Regions from separate parts of the Mesorhizobium shangrilense genome, predicted to be linked through region 2. Evidence: predicted binding sites of a transcription regulator. Region 2 holds the regulator's gene; the other holds the start of a gene.
What was found. The regulator LexA, encoded in region 2, represses DNA repair genes until DNA is damaged. The targets are predictions, from matches to a motif close to TGTTCNNNNTGTGTTCNG.
Positions count from the first base shown of each region.

Region 1: the regulator LexA is predicted to act here: its motif matches at 2,799-2,816, upstream of ABVQ20_RS13210 (PA0069 family radical SAM protein).

Region 1 covers NZ_JBEWSZ010000001.1:2,629,736-2,635,452, forward strand. Annotated here, with positions in the region: gene ABVQ20_RS13190 (4-(cytidine 5'-diphospho)-2-C-methyl-D-erythritol kinase) at 1-479, shown strand, start outside; gene moaB (molybdenum cofactor biosynthesis protein B) at 466-1,020, shown strand; gene ABVQ20_RS13200 (hypothetical protein) at 1,048-2,022, opposite strand; gene ABVQ20_RS13205 (glycosyltransferase) at 2,222-2,740, opposite strand; gene ABVQ20_RS13210 (PA0069 family radical SAM protein) at 2,891-4,045, shown strand; gene rnhB (ribonuclease HII) at 4,199-4,894, shown strand; gene ABVQ20_RS13220 (F0F1 ATP synthase subunit B) at 5,165-5,656, opposite strand; gene ABVQ20_RS13225 (F0F1 ATP synthase subunit B) at 5,667-5,717, opposite strand, start outside.
Region 2 covers NZ_JBEWSZ010000001.1:1,353,390-1,359,106, forward strand. Annotated here, with positions in the region: gene gltX (glutamate--tRNA ligase) at 1-36, opposite strand, end outside; gene ABVQ20_RS06850 (ComEC/Rec2 family competence protein) at 138-2,600, shown strand; gene lexA (transcriptional repressor LexA) at 2,594-3,316, opposite strand; gene ABVQ20_RS06860 (pyridoxal-phosphate dependent enzyme) at 3,784-4,758, opposite strand; gene ABVQ20_RS06865 (GntR family transcriptional regulator) at 4,755-5,528, opposite strand; gene ABVQ20_RS06870 (ABC transporter substrate-binding protein) at 5,682-5,717, shown strand, end outside.

The DNA of each region.
Region 1 (5,717 bases), 1.3 Mb from region 2:
GCGCCGATGTGCCGATGTGCCTCGCCGCAAAGCCGCTGATCGCGCGTGGCATCGGCGAGGAATTGTCGATGGTGCCCGATTTTTCGTCGCTTGGACTGGTTCTGGTCAATCCGGGCACCGCCGTCGCCACGGCCGATGTCTTCAAGGCGCTCGCCCGTCGCGACAATGAAGGGCTGCCGCCGCTTCCGCGTGTCCTCGACTTCCATGGCGTGCGCAACTGGCTGGAGATCACGCGCAACGATCTTGAGCCTGCCGCACTCGCCATGCAGCCCGCCATCGGCAGGGCGCTGTCCCAACTGACCCGGGCCGGAGCGGGGTTTGCACGGATGTCCGGTTCCGGCGCTACCTGCTTCGGGCTGTTCGAGACCGGCAATGTGGCGAAGCGCGCTGCTGCCGAGATCCGCGGCCGCCAACCCGATTGGTTCGTGGCGGCAACGCGAAGCCTGACATCGGAGGCCGATCCCCATGGCCAGGACTGACGAGAGCCGCGCCTTCATCCCCGTCCGCATCGCCGTGCTGACCGTCTCCGACACGCGCAGCCTTGCCGACGACAAATCCGGCCAGACGCTGGCCGACCGCATCGCGGAGGCCGGCCATGTACTGGCCGCTCGCGACATCGTCACCGACGACCGCGAAAAGATCCGCGACAAGGTGCTGGGCTGGTCGAAAGACCCGGCGATCGACGTCGTCATCACCACCGGCGGCACCGGCTTCACCGGCCGCGACGTGACGCCGGAGGCGTTGGAGCCTATCTTCGAAAAGCGCATGGATGGCTTTTCCGAAGTGTTCCACCGCATCTCCTACGACAAGATCGGCACATCGACGATCCAGAGCCGCGCCACGGGCGGCGTCGTCAATGCCACCTTCGTCTTCGTGCTGCCAGGCTCGCCCGGCGCCTGCAAGGACGCCTGGGACGGCATATTGAAGCCGCAGCTCGACTACCGGCACATGCCCTGCAACTTCGTCGAGATCATGCCGCGCCTGGACGAGCACCTGCGGCGCGGCACCAAAACCGCATAAGCAAGGCTTCGCCCTCCTCCACCCAGCTCAGCGGATGACCGGCTCGCCATGGAACCGACGGCGCGAAGGTGGCGACACGCCGAAGCCGACTTCCATCATCAGCCTCGGCGTGCGCGTCGGCACCGTCCCCATGTGGAACCCGAACGGATCTTCGACAAAGCCGAGGCCAGCCTGCCCCGTCAGTGTGATCGGGCTTTGTTCGCCATAAACGTTAAGAACCTCTTCCGCCGGATGGCCGACGAGAAGCGTCATCTGATGCTTGAGAATGCGGCGGTTGTGGCTGCCCCGGACATAGACATGCGGGCCGGTATCGGCGTCGACAGGCACCAGGTAGAAGAAGAATTTCAGCATCCGCCAGTCGTCGAGGTCGAAATGGTATTTGCCGAGCGACGCCAGGTTCTTGTCGGCATCGGATGCCGCCCCTGTAGGAAAGCTCCACCAGACCCGCGTCGTGATGAGTTTGGCCTGTCCACCCAGATAGTGCGCGGCGATGTCGAGAAGCAGCGGATCGCGCTGCACGGCAAGTGCGGCACCGCAGTCGAGTACACGTTCGAAATAGTGCCCGCTGAGCAGCGGACGGCCGAAACGTCTTTCGGCATCGGCATGTTCGCCCGGCATGAATTCGAGCCGGCGATCGAAATTGCCGAAGCACGGCGTTTGCCCGGCGAAGCGGGCGATCTCGTCGTGGATCGATGACGGCAGGACAAGCCCGGAAAACAACCCATCCGATCTCAGCGCATCGACGGCGGCCTCGCCGTCGACGCCTGTGAACATTGTCTCATGGGCGTTCCGTGCCGGCCGCGCCGGCTTTGCGCCGAGCCAATGCAGCCGCCGCCCCGGCATGGTGCGCGCCAGCATGAACATCGGAAGCCATGCCGGATTTTCACGCAAGTCAGACAGATAGGTCGGTATGCGCGCAGCAATGCGCTGAAACAGGCTGCCGTTTCGGGCCACGGCCTCGAGGCTTGCCGTGCCGGATTTGTCGGGGGGTGAAAGGCTCATCGGGATCCTCGGATATGAGGGCAGCACCGACAAAGCATCGGCTGCTTACCGCTCCGGCATGACCCAAACCTGATTAACCCGCCTGAAGCAGGGTAACCCCACGTCACGTCTTGTGCAACGCACAATTAGCAATGTGCGGTGCAAAAATCATCCGCAGATCAAGACGGCTTGATGCTGGCCGGTGTAGCCGGCCGTCCAGTCAGGGCGATTTCCTCGGCCTCGGCGGGGCCACCCATATCTCGGCATCGAGCTTCCTCGTCGCCAACCCTCGTGCAATCGCCTCCCCGCTATCGGCGTTCTTCGAAAGCGCGCTGGCCTGACGCCTGTTGATCAACATTCCTTCGGCCAGGGCACGGTTTCCCGAAAAGACCCGCGACAGAAATGGCGTGCGGCTGCCGCGCGCCGGCGAAAAACGCGCGGCCATGGTTTGCCTGGCGGTGTGGGCGACGACCTCGTCGGTCCATCCCTCCACCAGCCTGGCGCCAGGCTCCAGCAACAGCAGCCAGTCGCCCTTGGCCTGCCCGATGCCAGACGCCGTGCCGCCGGTCACGTATTGACAGCCGGCGTGTTCGGCAACCCGGTGCGTCTGATCGGTCGAACCGGTGTCGCAAACGATGACTTCGCGCACCACGCCCTCGACCGCTCCGCCGACCAGCGACGCAAGCGTGCGGGCGAGGCCCTCCTCGTCATTCAGGGTTTCAATGAGAACGCTGAGCATGCTTAGCCGAATAGCGGAAAGCCGGGCGCTGCGCCAGTTTTTGCGATGCACCATACAAAGTTCTTGATTTGTTCTCATTTGCAAAATAGGAATAGTTTCATGAACAGAGCGATTCGACAGATTGCCGACAGTCCTTGGGAGAGGGCGAAGATGGAACAGATCGTGCGCGCGGACATTGCAGCTTTCGGGGCTGGAAGAGCCGAGATGGCAAATGCGATGATCGAGCAGAGCGGTGTGCGTGTTCGCCCTGACCGCAACCGTGGACGGTCGGCGGGCATCAATCCATCCGGCAGGTTCGAGCCGGTCAGCCGGCATGTCTTCGATGATGGCTGGAACTCGCTGGAGGAATTGCCGCCGTTCAAGACCGAAGTGCAGGTGGAGAAGCCGCGCACAATCATCACCCGCAACGAATCGCCGGACATCTCCTTCGACCGTTCGATCAACCCGTACCGTGGTTGCGAGCATGGCTGCGTCTACTGCTTTGCCCGGCCGACGCACAGTTTCATGGGCCTGTCGCCGGGTCTGGATTTCGAATCGAAGCTGTTCGCCAAGCCGGATGCGGCGCGGCTGCTCGACAGGGAATTGTCGAAGGACGGCTATCAGCCGCGCACCATCGCCATCGGCACCAACACCGACCCCTACCAGCCGATCGAGAAGCAGTACCGGATCATGCGCGAGATCCTCGAAGTGCTGGAGGCACGAGGCCATCCGGTCGGCATTGTCACCAAATCCGCTTTGGTAACGCGCGACATCGACATCCTGTCGCGCATGGCCGAGCGCGGTCTTGCCAAGGTGGCGTTGTCGGTCACTACAATGGATCGCATGCTGGCACGCACGATGGAGCCGCGCGCGTCGACGCCGACCAAGCGGCTTGAAGCGATCCGGCAGCTTTCTGATGCCGGCATCCCGGCTTCGGTGATGGTCGCACCCATCATCCCCGGCCTCACCGATCAGGAGATGGAGCGTATCCTGGACTCGGCGCGAGCAGCGGGAGCGCTGGAGGCCGGCTATGTGGTGCTGCGCCTGCCGCTGGAGGTCAGCCCGATCTTCAAGGACTGGCTGCTGCGCCACTATCCGGACCGCTATCGCCACGTCATGTCGCTGATCCGTTCGATGCGCGACGGCAAGGATTACGATTCGGAATGGGGCAAACGCATGAAAGGTGCCGGCCCCTATGCCTGGCAGATCGGGCGGCGTTTCGAGATCACCGCCAAGCGGCTTGGCCTCAATGTCGAACGGCGCACGCTTCGGACCGACCAGTTCGTTGCCGCCGGAAAAGACCAGGTGCAACTGACGCTACTTTGAGAGCGCAGTTCATCGCGGTGGTTTGATCTGTCGCAGCACCAAGAATCCCGTCCGGCCTGCCCCGGCCTGCAGACGGTGCCCTCCCGGTCCGGCGCCCCACCCGACCCGGAGGGACTTGCGGAGAATCGGAGCCAGTGCGAACCTCGCCGCAACATGGCTCGCGCGCGTTCCGATTCTCCGCCTCTCTTCGAAATCATCGAGAGACCCGATTTCTCCTTCGAGACGAAGGCGATGGCGGAAGGCCTGTGGCCAGTGGCGGGGATGGATGAAGCCGGCCGGGGACCGCTCGCGGGACCGGTCGTCGCCGCAGCGGTGGTGCTCGATCCCGCCAACATCCCGGAAGGGCTTGACGATTCCAAACGCCTTAGCCATCTGCAGCGAGAGGCATTGTTCCTGCGCATTCTCGGCTCAGCGCTGGGCGTATCCATGGCCTCCATCAGCGCCGAAGGCATCGATAGCAGCAATATTCTGAAAGCCAGTCTGGAAGCGATGCGCCGCGCGCTGGTCGGACTGCCTGTTCAACCGAAGCTCGCTCTCGCCGACGGGCGCGACGTACCGCCGGGACTGCCTTGCGCGGGGCGCGCGCTGATCAAGGGTGACCAGCGCTCGCAGTCGATCGCCGCGGCTTCGATCGTCGCCAAGGTCATGCGCGACCGCATGATGTGCGGCTGCGGCAACCATCACGATCGCTACGGGTTCGAGGTCCACATGGGCTATGCCACGGTCCGCCATCGCACGGCGATCGAGGCGCATGGGCCCGTGGCGCGGCTGCACCGTGTGTCCTTTGCGCCATTCAGGCTTGGCGGGACTGAGGTGGCGGGAGAAGAGAGTTTCGCCGGGCTCGATTGAGTTGAACGGCTGAGCACCTAATCTCCCCCCTCGGGGGGAGATGTCGCCAAAGGCGACAGAAGGGGTCCTCTCAACCAGCTCGACGCGCGCCTCTTGGCGACGAAAGATCAGCTCGGCGCTTCACGCGCGGCGCCCCCCTCTGGCCTGCCGGCCATCTCCCCCTCGAGGGGGGAGATAGGCGCTCAGCCGCCTTCGCGGATCTCCACTGCCACACAACAAAAAAGCCGCCAGGTTTCCCAGGCGGCTTTTCCGAAGTTTCCGGCGATCGGCTCAGTTGAGCTTCGACTTCACGTCCTGCAGCGAAGCCTTGAACAGGTCCGCGCCCGCCTTGGCATCGACCTTGCCGGCAAGCAGCGCGCGCGCTGCTTCGACGGCGATATCGACGGCGCTGGCACGCACTTCGGCGACCGCGTCACGCTCGGCCTGACCGATCTTCTGCTCGGCTATCGCTGTGCGCCGCGCGACATAGTCCTCGGTCTTCTTGTGCGCGTCGGCGGCAAGCATGTCGGCCTCGCGCTTGGCGGCGGCGACAATGTCGGCGGCCTCCTGCTCGGCTTCCTTGCGCTTGCGCTGGTACTGGCCGAGCAGCTGCTGGGCCTCCTCGCGCAGCCGGCGCGCTTCCTCGAGTTCATTGCTGATCTTGGCCGCACGACCGTCAAGAGCCTTGGCGATCATGCCGGGCACCTTGATGTAGATCACAATGCCCACGAAAATGATCAGGGCAATCGTGGCCCAGAGTGTTGCTAGAGCTGTAGCGTCCATGATGCGCCCCTCACCCGGCCACGGATTTGACGGCGGCCGCGACCTCGGCCTTGCTGGCCTT
Region 2 (5,717 bases):
CGAGGGAGCAAAGCGTGTGATGACCTTGTCGGACATGGGACTCTCGGAAGGCGTGTGAGGCTTGTCTGGTTTCGCGGACTTTCGCGCGTTGCGCGTTCATGTAGCATAGGAGGTCGAGGGCGCAAGGGGCAGACCCGATGGCTGGAGGAAGCCGGGGTACCGACGAGAGCGAGGATGCCGTCACCGGCGTCAGCGAATGGTTACTATTTGCACCCACCGTGGCGGTTCCGCCGACGCCGGTGGCGCCACCCCTATCGCGTCCCGGTGACGATCGTGCGCCTCCTGCCATACCCTCGGCAAATCCAGTTCCGGAGGCCGGTGCTGTCGTGCGTTTGCACCGGCAGTTCGGCCGCCTTTCGTTATCCGGTTTCCGCGGCATGGTGGTGTCCGCAGCCAACCTTGAGCTTGATCGCGGCGTTGCCTTTCTGTTGGTGCCGGTATTCCTTGCACTCGGCGTGATCGGATACTTTTCGCTGGGTGAGGAACCCGGTTTTCCGAAGATTGTCGCTGTCGTTTTCCTGGCGGCATCATGCGCATTCGTCTCGCGATCCTACCGCAAAACCCATTTGTGTTTCATGATGGCGCTGCTTTGCGCGCTGGGTGTGCTTGCCGCCAAGGTTGAGACATGGCGCGCCGGAACGCAGATCCTCGGTTCCGAAATCTCGACGCGACTGACGGGGCGTGTCGTCTCGCTCGACCAGATGCCGAATGGCCGCGTCCGGCTGACGATCGATGTTCTCTCGACGACAAGACCGACCCTGCGCTACGCGCCCGAACGGGTCCGCCTTTCCGCGCGAAAAATACCCTCCGACATGACCGCCGGTTCCCAAGTCGCGGGCTATGTTCGGCTGTTGCCACCCACCGGTCCGGTCCGTCCGGACAGTTATGACTTCTCGTTTGACAGCTATTTCACCGGCATTGGCGCCAGCGGCTTCTTCCTCAGCAATCCGACGATCGTTCCTTCCGACGATATGCCGTTTGCGGCGCGGCTTGGGTCGTCGATCGAAAACGCGCGCGAAACCATCGCCGATCATATCCGCACCAGCATCGGTGGCGCCGAGGGCGAGATTGCCGCCGCGCTTATCGTCGGCGTTCGTGCCGGAATCCCCGAAGAGATCAACGAGGCGATGCGGCGCACCGGCATCTATCATGTCATCTCCATTTCAGGACTTCACATGGCGCTGGTTGCCGGCACGATCATGCTGCTGCTGCGCGGTTCATTCGCCTTGTTTCCGGATTTCTCCTCGCGCCGTCCGGTCAAGAAATACGCAGCCGCGGCCGCGCTTGTCTCGATCGCCGCCTTTCTCGTGATTTCCGGCATTGTGGTCGCGGCTGAGCGCAGTTTCATCATGCTTTCGGTCATGCTTGTCGCTGTGCTGTTCGATCGGGCGGCATTGACCATACGCAATCTCGCAATCTCAGCCATTGCCGTTATCGTCGTCTCGCCGCACGAGGTGGTCGGCCCCAGTTTCCAGATGTCCTTTGCGGCGACCGCTGCTCTCGTTGGTGCCTATGCCGGCTGGTCCGACTATCGCGCGCGCAAGGTCAGCACGCCGCCGCCGCGACGATCTCTGCCCGGCTTCCTCATGCGAAAACTGCTGCTGGCGACCGGAGGCCTCGCCATGACGTCCATCATAGCTGGAAGCGCGACGGCACTCTTTGCGATCTGGCATTTCCAGCGGGTGTCACCGTTCAGCCTGTTTGCCAATCTGGCCATCATGCCGATCGTGTCGGTGATCGTCATGCCCTTTGCGGTCTTCAGTTCGCTGGCCATGCCATTCGGAGCGGATGGGCCGTTCCTCTATGTCATGGGCAAGGGGCTGACAGCGATGATCGCGCTGTCAGCCTGGTTCTCTGAACGTTCGCCGATCGACGCGGTCGGGTTGATTTCGCTGCAATCGGTCTTGCTGGTGACAGTCGCCCTGATCATCGCGACGATGGCGACAACCTGGCTGCGGCTGGCGTCACTGCCTTTCGCGCTTGCCGGCCTGCTGACGATTTCCGACACGCGCGCGCCGGATGTACTGATTTCGGAAGATGCGCGGCTGGTGGCGTTGCCGATCGGCGGTGGCGAACTTGCAGTGAGCCGCGAGCGCCCCAACGAATTCACGGCGGACAACTGGAAGCGTGCGCTGCAATCCGAAACCATCATCAAGCCGGAGAGCTTCGGCCAAAGCGATCCACAATTCGACATCGCTGATGCCGCTGATCTGCCGCCGGGCGCGCCATTCTCATTCTATTGCAGTGACGATCTATGCGTTGCCCGACACCCGTCCGGCGCGATCGTTGTTTATGTGGAGGATCGCAAGAAAGCTTGGAAAGCCTGTCGTTTTGCTGATCTGATCGTCATCAACGACGCGACAGGCTACGACCCTTGCCGCAATCCGACGGTCCTCGTCGTCACCAAACGACAACTCGCCCGCACGGGAAGTGCCGCCGTCTTCTTCGACCCGCAATCAGCGACTTCGCGACCGAAAATAAGCTTCGCGGTCGACAGACCGTACCGGCCTTGGCACCAGCAACGAAAATTCTCACGCGAGGCGAGGGGGCTGCCGCCCTATCGCAAGCCCGACAAACCCGTTGCTGCGCCGGCTCAATAACGCCGGATCAGTCCGACGAGCTTGCCTTGCACCTTGACGCGGTCGGGTCCGAAGATCCGGGTTTCGTAGGCAGGGTTGGCGGCCTCCAAGGCGATCGAGGCGCCTTTGCGGCGGAAGCGTTTCAGCGTCGCTTCTTCATCGTCGACCAGCGCCACGACGATCTCGCCGGGACTTGCGGTGTCGGCGTTGCGGATGATGACAGTATCGCCGTCGAAGATGCCAGCCTCGATCATCGAATCGCCCTTGACCTCCAGCGCATAGTGGTCGCCGCCCATGATCATGTCTGGCGGCACCGAGATGGAATGGGTCTGGTGCTGGATGGCATCGATCGGCACACCGGCGGCGATGCGGCCCATCACCGGGATGGATATCGCGGAGACCGCGTCATCGTCATTGCCAGCGGAAGGCATGCGGGTGGGGGCTGGCTTGATCTGTCGACCCAGGCTGCCCTGGATGACGCTCGGTGAAAATTTGCGCGCCGCGTTGAGGCCGGGTGCAATGGAATCGGGAAGACGCAGCACTTCCAGCGCACGAGCCCTGTTGGGTAGCCGGCGAATGAACCCGCGCTCTTCCAGCGCAGTGATCAGCCGGTGAATTCCGGACTTGGAAGCGAGGTCGAGCGCTTCCTTCATTTCGTCGAACGACGGGGGAATTCCGCTTTCCTTCAGCCGTTCATGGATGAACATCAGAAGTTCATGTTGCTTGCGCGTCAGCATGGCGGCCCCCAAGGGATTCGAAGACGGGATCTGAAACCAGAATCAGAAAAACAAACCCAGAACAAACACTATCTGTTCCAGTTGTGTTCCGCAACCGTTTAAAGTTTAATGAATATGTTCAGAGGGTGGAAACCATGCAATGCCCGCGACGGTTACCACGACAGCGGGCCGTGGTTCCAAATTTTGGCTTGGCCAAATTGAAATCATTTCGTTTTTTGCCTCTTGCGCAACCGTACAGCAGTCCTCGCCTCGTCGCCCGGACAACGGAAAATAATCCATTTGCGAAGCGGTTTGCCTCGCGGGTTGCCTAGCCCGCACGTGAACGAAACGAAGCCAAACTGCCAACCATTGGCAATTGCGGAATCTCATTTCCGGTCTGCCGCAAGTGGCCCCTTGGGCAGAGAGACTGCTCCGCCTCGAGTGGGCGAACATCAGGCTCATCGTCTTGGGTGAACCAGGGCGGGATTTCAGGCAGGCGGGATTGCCCCGGCCAGCACTTGCGCATAGGCGCCGGCATCAATGTTTCCGCCTGAAATAACGCAGACGATATTGCCGGTCGCGTGCTCGCTGCAAAGGGCGGCGGCCAGCGATGCGGCGCCCGCGCCTTCGGCCACGATCTTTGCGGTCGAGAACAGGAGCCGCATCGCGTCCGTTACCTGCTCAAGGCTGACGGCAATGGCTCCGTCGATAGACTGGTTCGCCAACGGCCATAGCGCGGGCACCAGGGACGGTCCGCCAATGCTCTTGATGAAGGACGGTCGTGTCTTGATCTCGACAATGCGCCCGGCTGCCAGTGCGGCGGTGACTGGAGCCGCGTTCTCGTCCTCGACCGCAAAGACCTTCGCCTGCGGCCGCAGTGCCTTGAGCGCGCTTGCGACCCCGGTTGTCATGCCGCCGCCGCCATAGGGTGTCAGCACGCAGTCGACCTCCGGCAGATCCTCGACGATCTCCAGGCCGATCGTGCCATTGCCCGCCAGCACCGCCTGATCGGTGACGGGATTCACGAGGAGTTCATCGGTGTCCGGTTGTTCAACGCCGGTGATGTAGCGCCACCAGGTCTCATGGGAGACGAAACGCACCTCTCCGCCGAGGCGGCGAACCCCGTCAATCTTGGTTCGTGGGGCGTCGGAATACATGTAGGCGGCCATTGGAACGCCAAGCGCTCTTGCTGCCCAGGCCATGCCATAGGCCATGTTGCCGGAACTGACGGTCGCGACGCCATGCCTCAGCGCCTCCGCGTCGCGAGAGAGCAAGGCATTGAGCGCCGGCCTGACCTTGAAGGCCCCGATGGGCGACAAGGTCTCGAGCTTGAGGAATATCCGTTGATCGGCCCGGCCAAGATCGACCCGCAGCAATGGCGTTCGCGGCAACCAGGTAGCCAGCCGGTCGCCGGCGGCAGCGATCTCGTCAAGCGTTGGACGGCGCGGAGGCGCTGAAATCATCCGCCGACAGCTTTCAGGCTGCCAGCACGCGCCGCGTATTTGTTTGCACCGACGTCTTCGCTGTGGACATAGACATGCAGCGTGTAGCCGACGTGAGCGGTCATCAGCGCCTTTGCCCGTTCGACGTCACGATCGAGCGCCGCTTCCATGATTGCAGTGTGGTGTTCGATTGCAATCGCCTCACGCAGCGCGTCCATTGCCTCTTCGTAGCCATCCTTGAGGCCGGCGGCGGCCCGCAACGTCGGCGCGAGCCCAAGAAAGCGATGGTGCCGGCGCAGTTGATCCGAGATTGTCGAGCGGAATCGCAACAGCCAACTCGATGTTGCGGCACTCAGCAGGGCCGCGTGGAAAGCTTCATGGTTCTCGTCCCATCTGTCGACGGCCGCGTCGGAAGGATCATCGACCGCGGTCTTGCAACGCGACAGCCGGTAATGGGCGGTGACCACCGCATCTTCCCACGCACTGCCACCTTTCTCGATCGATTCCAGGAACAGGGGGATCTCAACAACCATTCTTGCGCGTGCCAGATCCTCAAGTTCGGCCCGCGACACGGGCGCGACGGCAAAGCCGCGGTTGCTGATGGCCGTGACCAGGCGTTCAGCTTCGAGCCGAGACAATGCTTCGCGCAGCGGCGTCCAACCGACGCCATAGATGCCGCGCAGCGCACTCAGCTTGAGCGGTGCGCCCGGCATGAGCCGCGTGGTGAGGATGTCCCGCCGCAGCAGCTGATAGGCCGCCTCCGTCTTTGTCGAGTTCTTCTGGTCCTGCATCGCGGTCCATTCATCATCTGGTGTGGGCAAAATTATATATGATACGGAAGCATGGCAAGAATTATATATAATGTTTGACATGCGCGGAGGGACTGACCATGATCGCCGCAGTTGCCGTCCTATAGCGGCGCTAATCAAATCTGGGAGGAAATGATGATGAAGTCGAAGTCCGCTTGGCTGTCGGGATTG